One region of the Staphylococcus sp. CoH_129_LAB_1 genome, then DNA from elsewhere that is predicted to be linked to it. Evidence: predicted binding sites of a transcription regulator. Region 1 holds the regulator's gene; each other region holds the start of a gene.

The links. Region 1 encodes LexA, which represses DNA repair genes until DNA is damaged. Its sites were predicted from a motif close to CGAACATATGTTCG; they were not measured.
Region 2: AC2FB1_RS08555 (Y-family DNA polymerase) is a predicted target of LexA. The motif match lies at 1,374-1,387, and genes of this name have one in related genera.
Region 3: parE (DNA topoisomerase IV subunit B) is a predicted target of LexA. The motif match lies at 1,549-1,562, and genes of this name have one in related genera.

What each region holds. Positions count from the first base shown of each region.
Region 1 covers NZ_JBXWKZ010000015.1:11,338-14,634, forward strand. The annotation lists gene AC2FB1_RS06035 (DUF896 domain-containing protein) at 1-21, opposite strand, end outside; gene AC2FB1_RS06040 (GNAT family N-acetyltransferase) at 203-736, opposite strand; gene sosA (DNA damage-induced cell division inhibitor SosA) at 1,120-1,353, opposite strand; gene lexA (transcriptional repressor LexA) at 1,497-2,117, shown strand; gene AC2FB1_RS06055 (CAP domain-containing protein) at 2,321-3,297, opposite strand, start outside.
Region 2 covers NZ_JBXWKZ010000027.1:12,070-15,366, forward strand. The annotation lists gene AC2FB1_RS08550 (prephenate dehydrogenase) at 1-3, shown strand, start outside; gene AC2FB1_RS08555 (Y-family DNA polymerase) at 49-1,311, opposite strand; gene thmT (2-hydroxymuconate tautomerase) at 1,459-1,644, shown strand; gene AC2FB1_RS08565 (LCP family protein) at 1,724-2,707, opposite strand; gene msrA (peptide-methionine (S)-S-oxide reductase MsrA) at 2,848-3,297, shown strand, end outside.
Region 3 covers NZ_JBXWKZ010000027.1:24,754-28,050, reverse strand. The annotation lists partial or broken gene AC2FB1_RS08615 (transposase) at 1-53, opposite strand, end outside; gene AC2FB1_RS08610 (HesB/YadR/YfhF family protein) at 328-627, opposite strand; gene plsY (glycerol-3-phosphate 1-O-acyltransferase PlsY) at 775-1,383, opposite strand; gene parE (DNA topoisomerase IV subunit B) at 1,578-3,297, shown strand, end outside.

The DNA.
Region 1 (3,297 bases):
ATTCAAATTATTTTCAGACATATAATCACTCTTCCTATTTTAAATTTATTAACATCAATTACCTTATTAAATAAAACTAAATAAGAGATAAAAATATCAAATATGAATCATTTCTCTCATTCTAAAATAAAGTACTTTTAATATAATAGTTTATATTCCCATTTCTTAAAATCTTTAACTTCTTTTCACCTTATTATTATTTCTAGTTATTGAAAAATACATCTGGATATTCAATTATACCTGACTCTATTTTTAATGCATTTTCTTTTAATTCAATAGCCATTAAAAACTCATCTGGCACTTCAAACGGAGCTTTAAGCTCCCATTTAGATGCTTTTTTAAATCCAAATTTAGGATAATAATTTGAATGTCCCATTACAATTACTGATCCAAAATTTAACGACCTTGCTTTATCTAAAGCAGTTGTTATTAAACGTTTACCTACACCTCTATTTTGATACTCCGGTAAAACAGACACAGGCGCCAAAGCTAATGATGCTTTTTTATTTTCATTATTGATAATAAAAATTTTAGACAACAATATATGACCTATGATTTTTCCATTATATAGCGCAACTAATGATAAATCAGGAATAAATGCATCTGAATTTCTCAAATTTGCAACTAAACTATGTTCATCTTGATCACTATATGGTTCATTTTCAAATGCTTTTTTTACAATTTGCTCAGTAAACTGATAATCTTCTTTTGTTTCTTTTCTAATTATAAAATTCACTATCTCACCTTATCATTTTAAATTTAATGACTAAATAGTATTAACATGAACTATTCAAATCATTTTTATAAAAGCTAAAGATTATTCATTCATAGTCATATAATCTACTTTCTACTATTTTAACATGTCCACCATATTCAACTTAAATATTGACTTGTTCTTTATGATAAAGAAAACAAACTATTATGCTATTATTTTTTAGTTTACACATTTATCAGCTAATCATTGTAAATTCAAAGATATTAGAATGCTAAGACATCATCTAAAATATGTAAGTATATTATTATAATAAAATACCGCAAATTTTACTAAAATCCACGGTATTTTCATATATTTTAATTTTCTAATGTTGATTAAAAACAAAAACTGATAATCCTCAAACTTTATTTAACTAATGCGAACACTTTATAGTCTGTTTGTTCTGTATTATCTTGAACGTCGTTCTTATTATTCTCATTTAAAATCGCTTTTTTCGGGATAGTATGATCAGTGATTTCGTACGTGTGTTCCATATGAGCGTTCTGATATAAATTTATGAAAAACACCAAAAAAACGATGCAAGATACTACTAGAACAGTTATATTTGTAATGATATTACTAGTATGATTACGAAACATTTAACTACACCCCTAGAACATTTGTTTGTATATAAAGTTTAACAGAACGGATGTTCTTAGTCAAGACTATTGCGAACAAATGTTTGTTTAAAAATTTAAAAAATGCTATACTATATTAAAATAAATCTAGGGAGTGCCTATATATGAGAGAATTAACAAAAAGACAAAGTGAGATTTATGACTATATTAAACATGTTGTTCAAACAAAGGGCTATCCGCCAAGTGTAAGAGAAATTGGTGAAGCAGTTGGTCTTGCTTCAAGTTCAACAGTTCACGGTCATTTATCTAGACTAGAAGAAAAAGGTTATATAAGAAGAGATCCTACTAAGCCTAGAGCAATTGAAATTGTTAGTGATCAAAATAATGACATGACTAGAGAAGAAACTATTTATGTTCCTGTTATCGGTAAAGTTACAGCCGGAGTTCCAATTACCGCAGTCGAAAATATAGAAGAATACTTTCCATTACCAGAACATTTAACGTCTACACATAATAGTGATGTATTCATTTTAAATGTTATTGGCGAAAGTATGATTGAAGCAGGTATCTTAGATGGTGATAAAGTTATTGTTAGAAGCCAAACTATTGCTGAAAATGGAGATATTATCGTAGCAATGACTGAAGATGATGAAGCTACTGTAAAACGCTTTTTCAAAGAAAAAAATCGATATCGTTTACAACCAGAAAATAGTGCTATGAGTCCTATATATTTAGATAATGTAACAGTTATCGGTAAAGTCATTGGTCTATATAGAGAATTGTAGTTTATATCTTTTTCGTTACGTTAAAATCTCTTATATATGTTTAATATATAAAAAACTAGAAGCGCATAGCCGCTTCTAGTTTTATTTTTTATTTAAAATCTCTTTTACTTTATCAAGTATGTCTTTTTTCTTATTTTTCTTTGTAGGCATAATATCAACTTCCTTGCAAAAAGAAAATACCCCTATATACTATAAATCAAACATTATCCTGTGTAGTTTTCTGTCCAAAATGGTTGTCGATGATTATTAAAATCTACACCTACACCTAATGTATTAACGTGCGTATTTAAAATATTTTCCCGGTGTCCTAGAGAATTCATAAGTCCTTCGTGAGCATAAATACTACTTTGTTGACCATAAGCTAAATTTTCGGCAGCAGTATTAAATTGAATACCATCACGTTTCATTCTATCGAAAGGTGAATGACCATTTAAATCAGTATGATCAAAATAATTATTTTTAACCATATCTTCACTATGTTTTCTTGCAGTATTAGATATTTTTTTAGAATAATCCAATGTATTTAATCCGTGTTGTTTTCTTTCTGCATTAACTAAATCAAAATTTTGATATTCAAAGCTTTTTTCTAGCGTTGTAGATGGTGCACCATATTGCTTTTGTAATCGATTTTCCATTGATTCACTCACTTGCAATAAAGCTGTTAAGTTATTTTGATTATGTTTATCGTAAAATACTGTTGTATAAATATTATCTTTATAAAAAATATCATATTCATTATTTTTTACAACAAAACGATAACGTCCTTTTGCAATTTTATCTACTGGTTTACCAAGACGCTGTTCGACCACCCTTTTAGGAGTATTGTATTTGATTTTAGATTTTGAAGTTATAATATTTTGATTACTAAACAAAGCAGTTACTTTATTATTAATGTAACTTACCATTAAGAAATTTTGATAATCATTATTATAATAAGTATACCATTTTGTACCATATTCATTTGAAGTCACTCTTTTGGGTCGTCCTATCTTACTTTCTACTTCTTTTTGAGACATATTTAATTGAATATTATTAACTGCAAATTCTTGTTTGTTTGGAACCTTAAGTAGGTTATTTTTAGAACTTGTGTCCTCATTCATTAAATATTCTATTTTGTCTCTTACATTATTTTGCAAATTAATAAAAAATTGAGTTTCTTCCATAGGTTTTATAAAGATAA
Region 2 (3,297 bases), on a different contig from region 1:
TAAAAAAACATTCTACTTTTAAAGAATTTTTAAAAGTAGAATGTTTTTTTACTTCTTATGACCTGCCATTAATCCTAGCCTATTATGTTTCGTTCCAGATTCAGTATAAGAAATTGCTTTTGAAACGATACCTTTACCATATTTCCTTTGTAACGCATCAATCGTTTTAGCTAAATTTTCTTCTCGTTGTTTTTCATATTCATTTACAAATAAATTTAATTGTCGATTTTCTTCATTAACGAGTTGTGTTAGTGAAATACTTAACGTACGATATAAAGCATGTTTATCACATAACTGATTTGCATAATCATTGACGACTTTAACTATATCTCGTTCTAGATTTGTAGCATCTGTTAAAGTGTGTTGTTTATGTATTCCTCCACCTTTAGTATATCCAAATGAGAAATGTATTGTACGTGCTAATTTTTTTCTTTCTCTTAATCTATAAGCAACATCTTCAATCAACTCTTGCATAACAATTTTTGTTTCATTAAATTGATAATCTCTCATCAAAATTTGACTTTTACATATAGCTGGATTACTAATTTTACTTTTTTCTCTTATTTTGCTTTGATCTATACCATTGGCATGTAAATGCATATCTGTACCTAATATACCAAAGTCTCTCTTCAAATACCTATGGGGGTAATGTGCTAAATCGCCTATTGTAATTATTCCTTTTTTATTTAGCTTTATTTCTGTTTTTTTATTGATTCCCCAAAATGATTTTAAGGGTGAGATACACCATAATTTATCTGGTATATCATGGTATCGCCACTCAGTAATACCTTCTTTTGTATGTTTAGCTTCAATATCCATTGCTACTTTACTAAGTAACATATTAGAACCAATACCTATCGTGCAATATATCCCTGTCTTATCTAAAATTTCTTTTTGAAAACACTTAGCAAAAGAATATACTGTAGTATTAAAACGATGATAGCTGTTTGTTACATCCATAAAAAATTCATCAATACTATATTGATATAAATCTTCTCCTGGGACATATTTAAGAGCAATTTTGGAAATTTTTAAAGATATTTCTAGATATCTTCTCATACTTGGATTAATAACATAAATATCATTACGATGTGGAATTTCAAATAATCTTGAGCCGGTTTTAATACCAAGTTCTTTCAATTTAGGTGTTGCTGCTAAAACAACAGATCCTTGCCGTTTAGTGTCGGCTACCACTGCTAACTTTGTCTTTAAAGGATCTAATCCTTTTTCAATGCAAGATACACTAGCATAAAAACTCTTTTGGTCTACACACAATATATCCCTATCTTCAAGTAAATTATAATCATACATATCAGCGCCCTCCTTAGACAATTTAATTATATAGGAACACACGTTCTATTTCAATAACGAAAAGAACGTACGTTCTACATAAATATCTTGATATGCTTTTTTTAAAAGTGATATACTAAGCATATAATTATGTAAGGAGGACAAATCATGCCGATTGTAAATGTAAAGTTATTAGAAGGACGTTCAGATGAACAATTAAAAAACTTAGTTACAGAAGTTACGAATGCAGTAGAGAAGACAACAGGAGCAAACAGAGAAGCTATCCATATAGTCATTGAAGAAATGAAGAAAAATCACTACGGTGTAGCAGGCGTAAGAAAATCTGATCAATAATATAATAATTATTGAAGTTTACATAATAATATTATTGTAGTTAAAGAGGATAATAAATAAGCAGACCGAAACGGCCTGCTTATTTATTATCCTCTAAAAACGACTCTATTGCTTTTTTATTTTTCTCTTTATCAATATCTAGTGCGCTACCATCGTTGTTAGTATTAATATCTTGATAAGAATTTTTTATCGGCACAGTTAGTGTTTCCACATTTTTATCGCCTCTTATTCCAAAGCTTAGTCCTGTTTGGAAAATAGCTGAGTTTGGCATATCTGTATTAATATATCCTCTTAATATACCAGCTACTTTAGGCAATTTTACGATTGTACTTGGGGTAATTAATTCTTTCTTAAGTGTTTGCATAACTTGCTGTTGACGTCTTACACGTCCAAAATCTCCCTCTGGATCATGTCTAAATCTTGCATAACCTAATAATTCTTTACCATTTAATCGATGATGCCCTTTTTTCAATGATACTCCAATATTTTCTGACATATCTTTTTCAACGTCAATTGGCACACCATTAGGTTCTAGCTCATCAACCATTTTTTCAAAACCAGTGAAATCAATGACTGCATAATATTCAGGATTAATACCTAAATTTTTATTTAACGTTTGTCTCAATAGCTCTGGCCCACCAAGTGAATATGCAGCGTTAATTTTATATTTATCATAACCGGGAATTTCCGCATAAATATCACGCATAACTGACATCATTTTCATTTTTTTCTTAATATAATCGTATTGCACAACCATAATAGAGTCAGTTCTTGATTTCCCTCCATTAGCTTGGTCAGCACCGAGCATTAATACTGTGATTTTTCCATCATTTTTAACGGCTCCATTAAATTTATGAATTTTAATATCTTTTGCATGTTCCTGTGCATATTTCATGCCATTTTGATATCCATGAACGACATACGTAATCACTGCAATAAGTAAAACTACAATAATCAGTATTACAAAAGGTAATTTTCGAAGTTTTTTCTTCTTTCGTCGTTTAGAAGGTGTCGTTGTCCCTGTTTGCCGTCTTAATACTGTATTATCCTTCTTTTCTGTCATATTTACCTACCTTATACTCTTTAAAATCTTCAAAATAATATTTGGATATACTATAATATATAAATAAGTTATATAAAATATCTTAAAAAATCAAGTTTTTTCAATAAATATTACAAAGGTGTTATGAAAGGATGGCATAAATGAATATTAATACAGCATACTTTGCAGGAGGCTGTTTCTGGTGTATGACAAAACCGTTTGATCAATTCGAAGGTATTGAATCAGTAACATCAGGTTTTATGGGGGGTTCAGTTGAAAATCCAACTTATGAACAAGTGAAAAGCGGAACTACTGGACACTATGAGACTGTTAAAATAGAATATGATGTTGCTTTATTTTCTTATCATAAATTATTAGAAATTTTCTTTTCGGTCATTGATCCATTAGATGCTGATGGTCAATTTCAAGATAGAGGGTCACAATATCAAACAGCCATTTTTTATACAAATGACGATCAAAAAAAAGTCGCAACTAACTATATCAAAAAATTAGAAAAAACAATGCATTCTGACAAAGCCATTGCTACTAAAGTTCTACCCGCTTCAAAATTTTATAAAGCTGAAGAATATCACCAAGACTTCTATAAAAAG
Region 3 (3,297 bases), on a different contig from region 1:
GGTATAAGAATTGACGTTTCCATTAGTAGAGTCATATTATATTCTTTATACATAAGACACCTCGTTAATTTAGTTTAGTGATATTTATTAAATTATACGAAAGTGCCTTATTTTTTTAGTATTTCAATGTAAAATTATATATAAATACAAAGTGTTTTGGCGAGACTCTTGAGGGAACAGGACAAGCTGAAGACTACAGGCTGAAGCTGTCCCCTAAGAAAGCGATTCAACAATACGTAGTATTGTAAATAAAGAAGCCAGTAAATGAATTTATAATACACTCATTTACTGGCTATTTTGTTAGGGATTATGTCCCAGTCTCTTTTTTTAATTAATTGTAGAATAAGCAATTTCATCTTCATGGTCTACTTTTTCAACGATAATATCATGATCTTCAAAGTACCATAAGTCATCTTCTGAAACTACTATAGTTAAATTATTATAATTTTCACGATAACCTATCTCAACGTCATTGATCGGTTCTACTCGAAATGCTGGGCTAAAACCTTGTTTAAGCTGAAATTCTCCACCATATCTCACGTAAAATTGTAATATTTTATTCTCTTTTGGTAAATCTAATTCACTTTTAAACCATTCAACTGCTTCATCAGTCAAGTTGATTTTCATTGTATGAACCATCCTTTATATTAATCATTATAATATTTATCATGTAGAAACTGCTTGAATTATAGCATAATATCATCCATATCAAACATGAGCCATTTCTCGTGGGCTAAATACGATTATTCGCATTTAGTGTATGAAACTCCTATTCTACATCCATTTTATTTTAGGTTCTTCACCTTTAAAAATCCTAACAATATTAGAACGGTGTCTAAAAATCAAAATAATTGATACAAAAGCACTCATTCCAAATAATATGTAATCATGAATAATTAATGAACATATTACGCAGCTAATGGCTGCAACAATACTTGATAATGATACATACTTTGTTAAATATAAAATTCCAAAGAATATGATTGCTAAAATTAAAAGTAAGATTGGATTAACGCCTAATACAACTCCAGCACTTGTGGCTACAGCTTTACCCCCTTTAAATTTAAGATAAATAGGATAAACGTGACCAAGTATTGCAAAAATACCTACAATTAAGCCATGTGTGAAGAATGTGCTAATAGGGCCATTAGCATGCACTGGAAACCATACTGGGAAAAATACAGTAATGAATCCTTTAAATATATCTAAAAAAGTAACGATAAATCCAGTTGGTTTACCTAAAACTCTAAAACTATTTGTAGCACCAGTATTACCGCTTCCAAATTGTCTAATATCTTTTTTTAAAAAAAGTTTTCCTATAACATAACCATTTGGAATAGCTCCAATGAGATAGCTTAAAATCAACATGAGAACTATCATCATAATTCGTTTACACATCCCTTATATAATGTAGCTATATTTTATCACAAAGTGTTCCATACAACGATTGAAAATTAAAAAAACCCTTTATTATATTAAGTTAAATATAACTCTTACTTGCATTTTGATGCGTTTTATATAAGAATAACTATTGTAAAGTTAAAAAAACGAACGTACGTTTGTAGGAGGAGAACGCATTGGCAACAAAAAAGACAAATCATTACTCAGATGATTCGATTCAAGTATTAGAAGGACTTGAAGCAGTTAGAAAACGTCCAGGCATGTATATTGGATCAACTGATAAACGTGGATTACACCATTTAGTATATGAAATTGTCGATAACTCCGTCGATGAGGTTTTAAATGGTCATGGTAATGAAATTGATGTAACAATCAATAAAGATAATAGCATTTCAGTGGAAGATAATGGGAGAGGTATGCCAACTGGAATGCATGCGTCAGGTAAACCTACTGTAGAAGTTATTTTTACAGTATTACATGCTGGAGGTAAATTTGGGCAAGGTGGATATAAAACTTCTGGAGGACTTCACGGTGTTGGTGCTTCTGTAGTTAATGCATTAAGTGAATGGTTAGAAGTCGAAATTCATCGAGATGGACAAATTTATAAGCAATCCTTTAAAGATGGCGGTATTCCAACTTCTGGTTTAGAAAAAGTGGGGAAAACTAAGAAAACAGGTACAAAAGTTACATTTAAACCAGACCCAAGTATTTTTAAAGCAACAACCTCATTTAATTTTGATACATTAAGTGAGCGCTTACAAGAATCAGCTTTCTTATTAAAAAACTTAAAAATCACATTGAAAGACATACGTGATGGAAAAGAACGTGAGGATGTTTATCATTATGAAGAAGGTATTAAAGAATTTGTAAGTTATATAAACGAAGGTAAAGAAGTGTTACATGATGTTACGACATTTACAGGTGCCGCAAATGGAATCGAAGTAGATGTTGCTTTTCAATATAACGATCAATATTCTGAAAGTATATTAAGTTTTGTTAATAATGTACGTACAAAAGATGGCGGAACTCATGAAGTAGGATTTAAAACGGCAATGACACGCGTATTTAATGACTACGCACGTCGCATTAATGAACTTAAAGTTAAAGATAAAAACTTAGATGGTAATGACATTAGAGAAGGATTAACTGCAGTGATTTCTGTACGTATTCCAGAAGAGTTATTGCAATTTGAGGGACAAACTAAATCTAAACTTGGAACGTCTGAAGCGCGTAGTGCAGTTGATTCTGTTGTTTCTGAAAAATTACCTTATTATTTGGAAGAAAAGGGTCAATTATCTAAATCTCTTGTAAAAAAAGCTATTAAAGCTCAACAAGCGAGAGAAGCGGCCCGTAAAGCACGGGAAGATGCACGTTCTGGTAAGAAAAACAAACGTAAAGATACATTATTATCAGGAAAGTTAACCCCTGCTCAAAGTAAAAATACTGAGAAAAATGAATTATATCTTGTCGAAGGGGACTCAGCAGGTGGTTCAGCTAAACTTGGAAGAGATAGAAAATTCCAGGCTATTTTACCTTTACGTGGTAAAGTGATTAATACTGAAAAAGCAAAACTTGAAGATATTTTCAAAAATGAAGAAATTAATACAATTATTCATACAATTGGTGCAGGCGTTGGTAACGATTTTAAATTAGAAGATAGTAATTATAATAGAGTTATTATTATGACTGATGCTGATACAGATGGCGCCCACATCCAAGTCTTATTATTAACATTTTTCTTTAAATATATGAGACCTCTTGTGCGAGAAGGGCGTGTTTTTATTGCATTACCTCCGCTATATAAATTAGAAAAAGGTAAAGGGAAATCTAAAAAAGTGGAATATGCTTGGACAGATGACGAATTAGAAAAACTTCAAAAACAATTAGGTAAAGGGT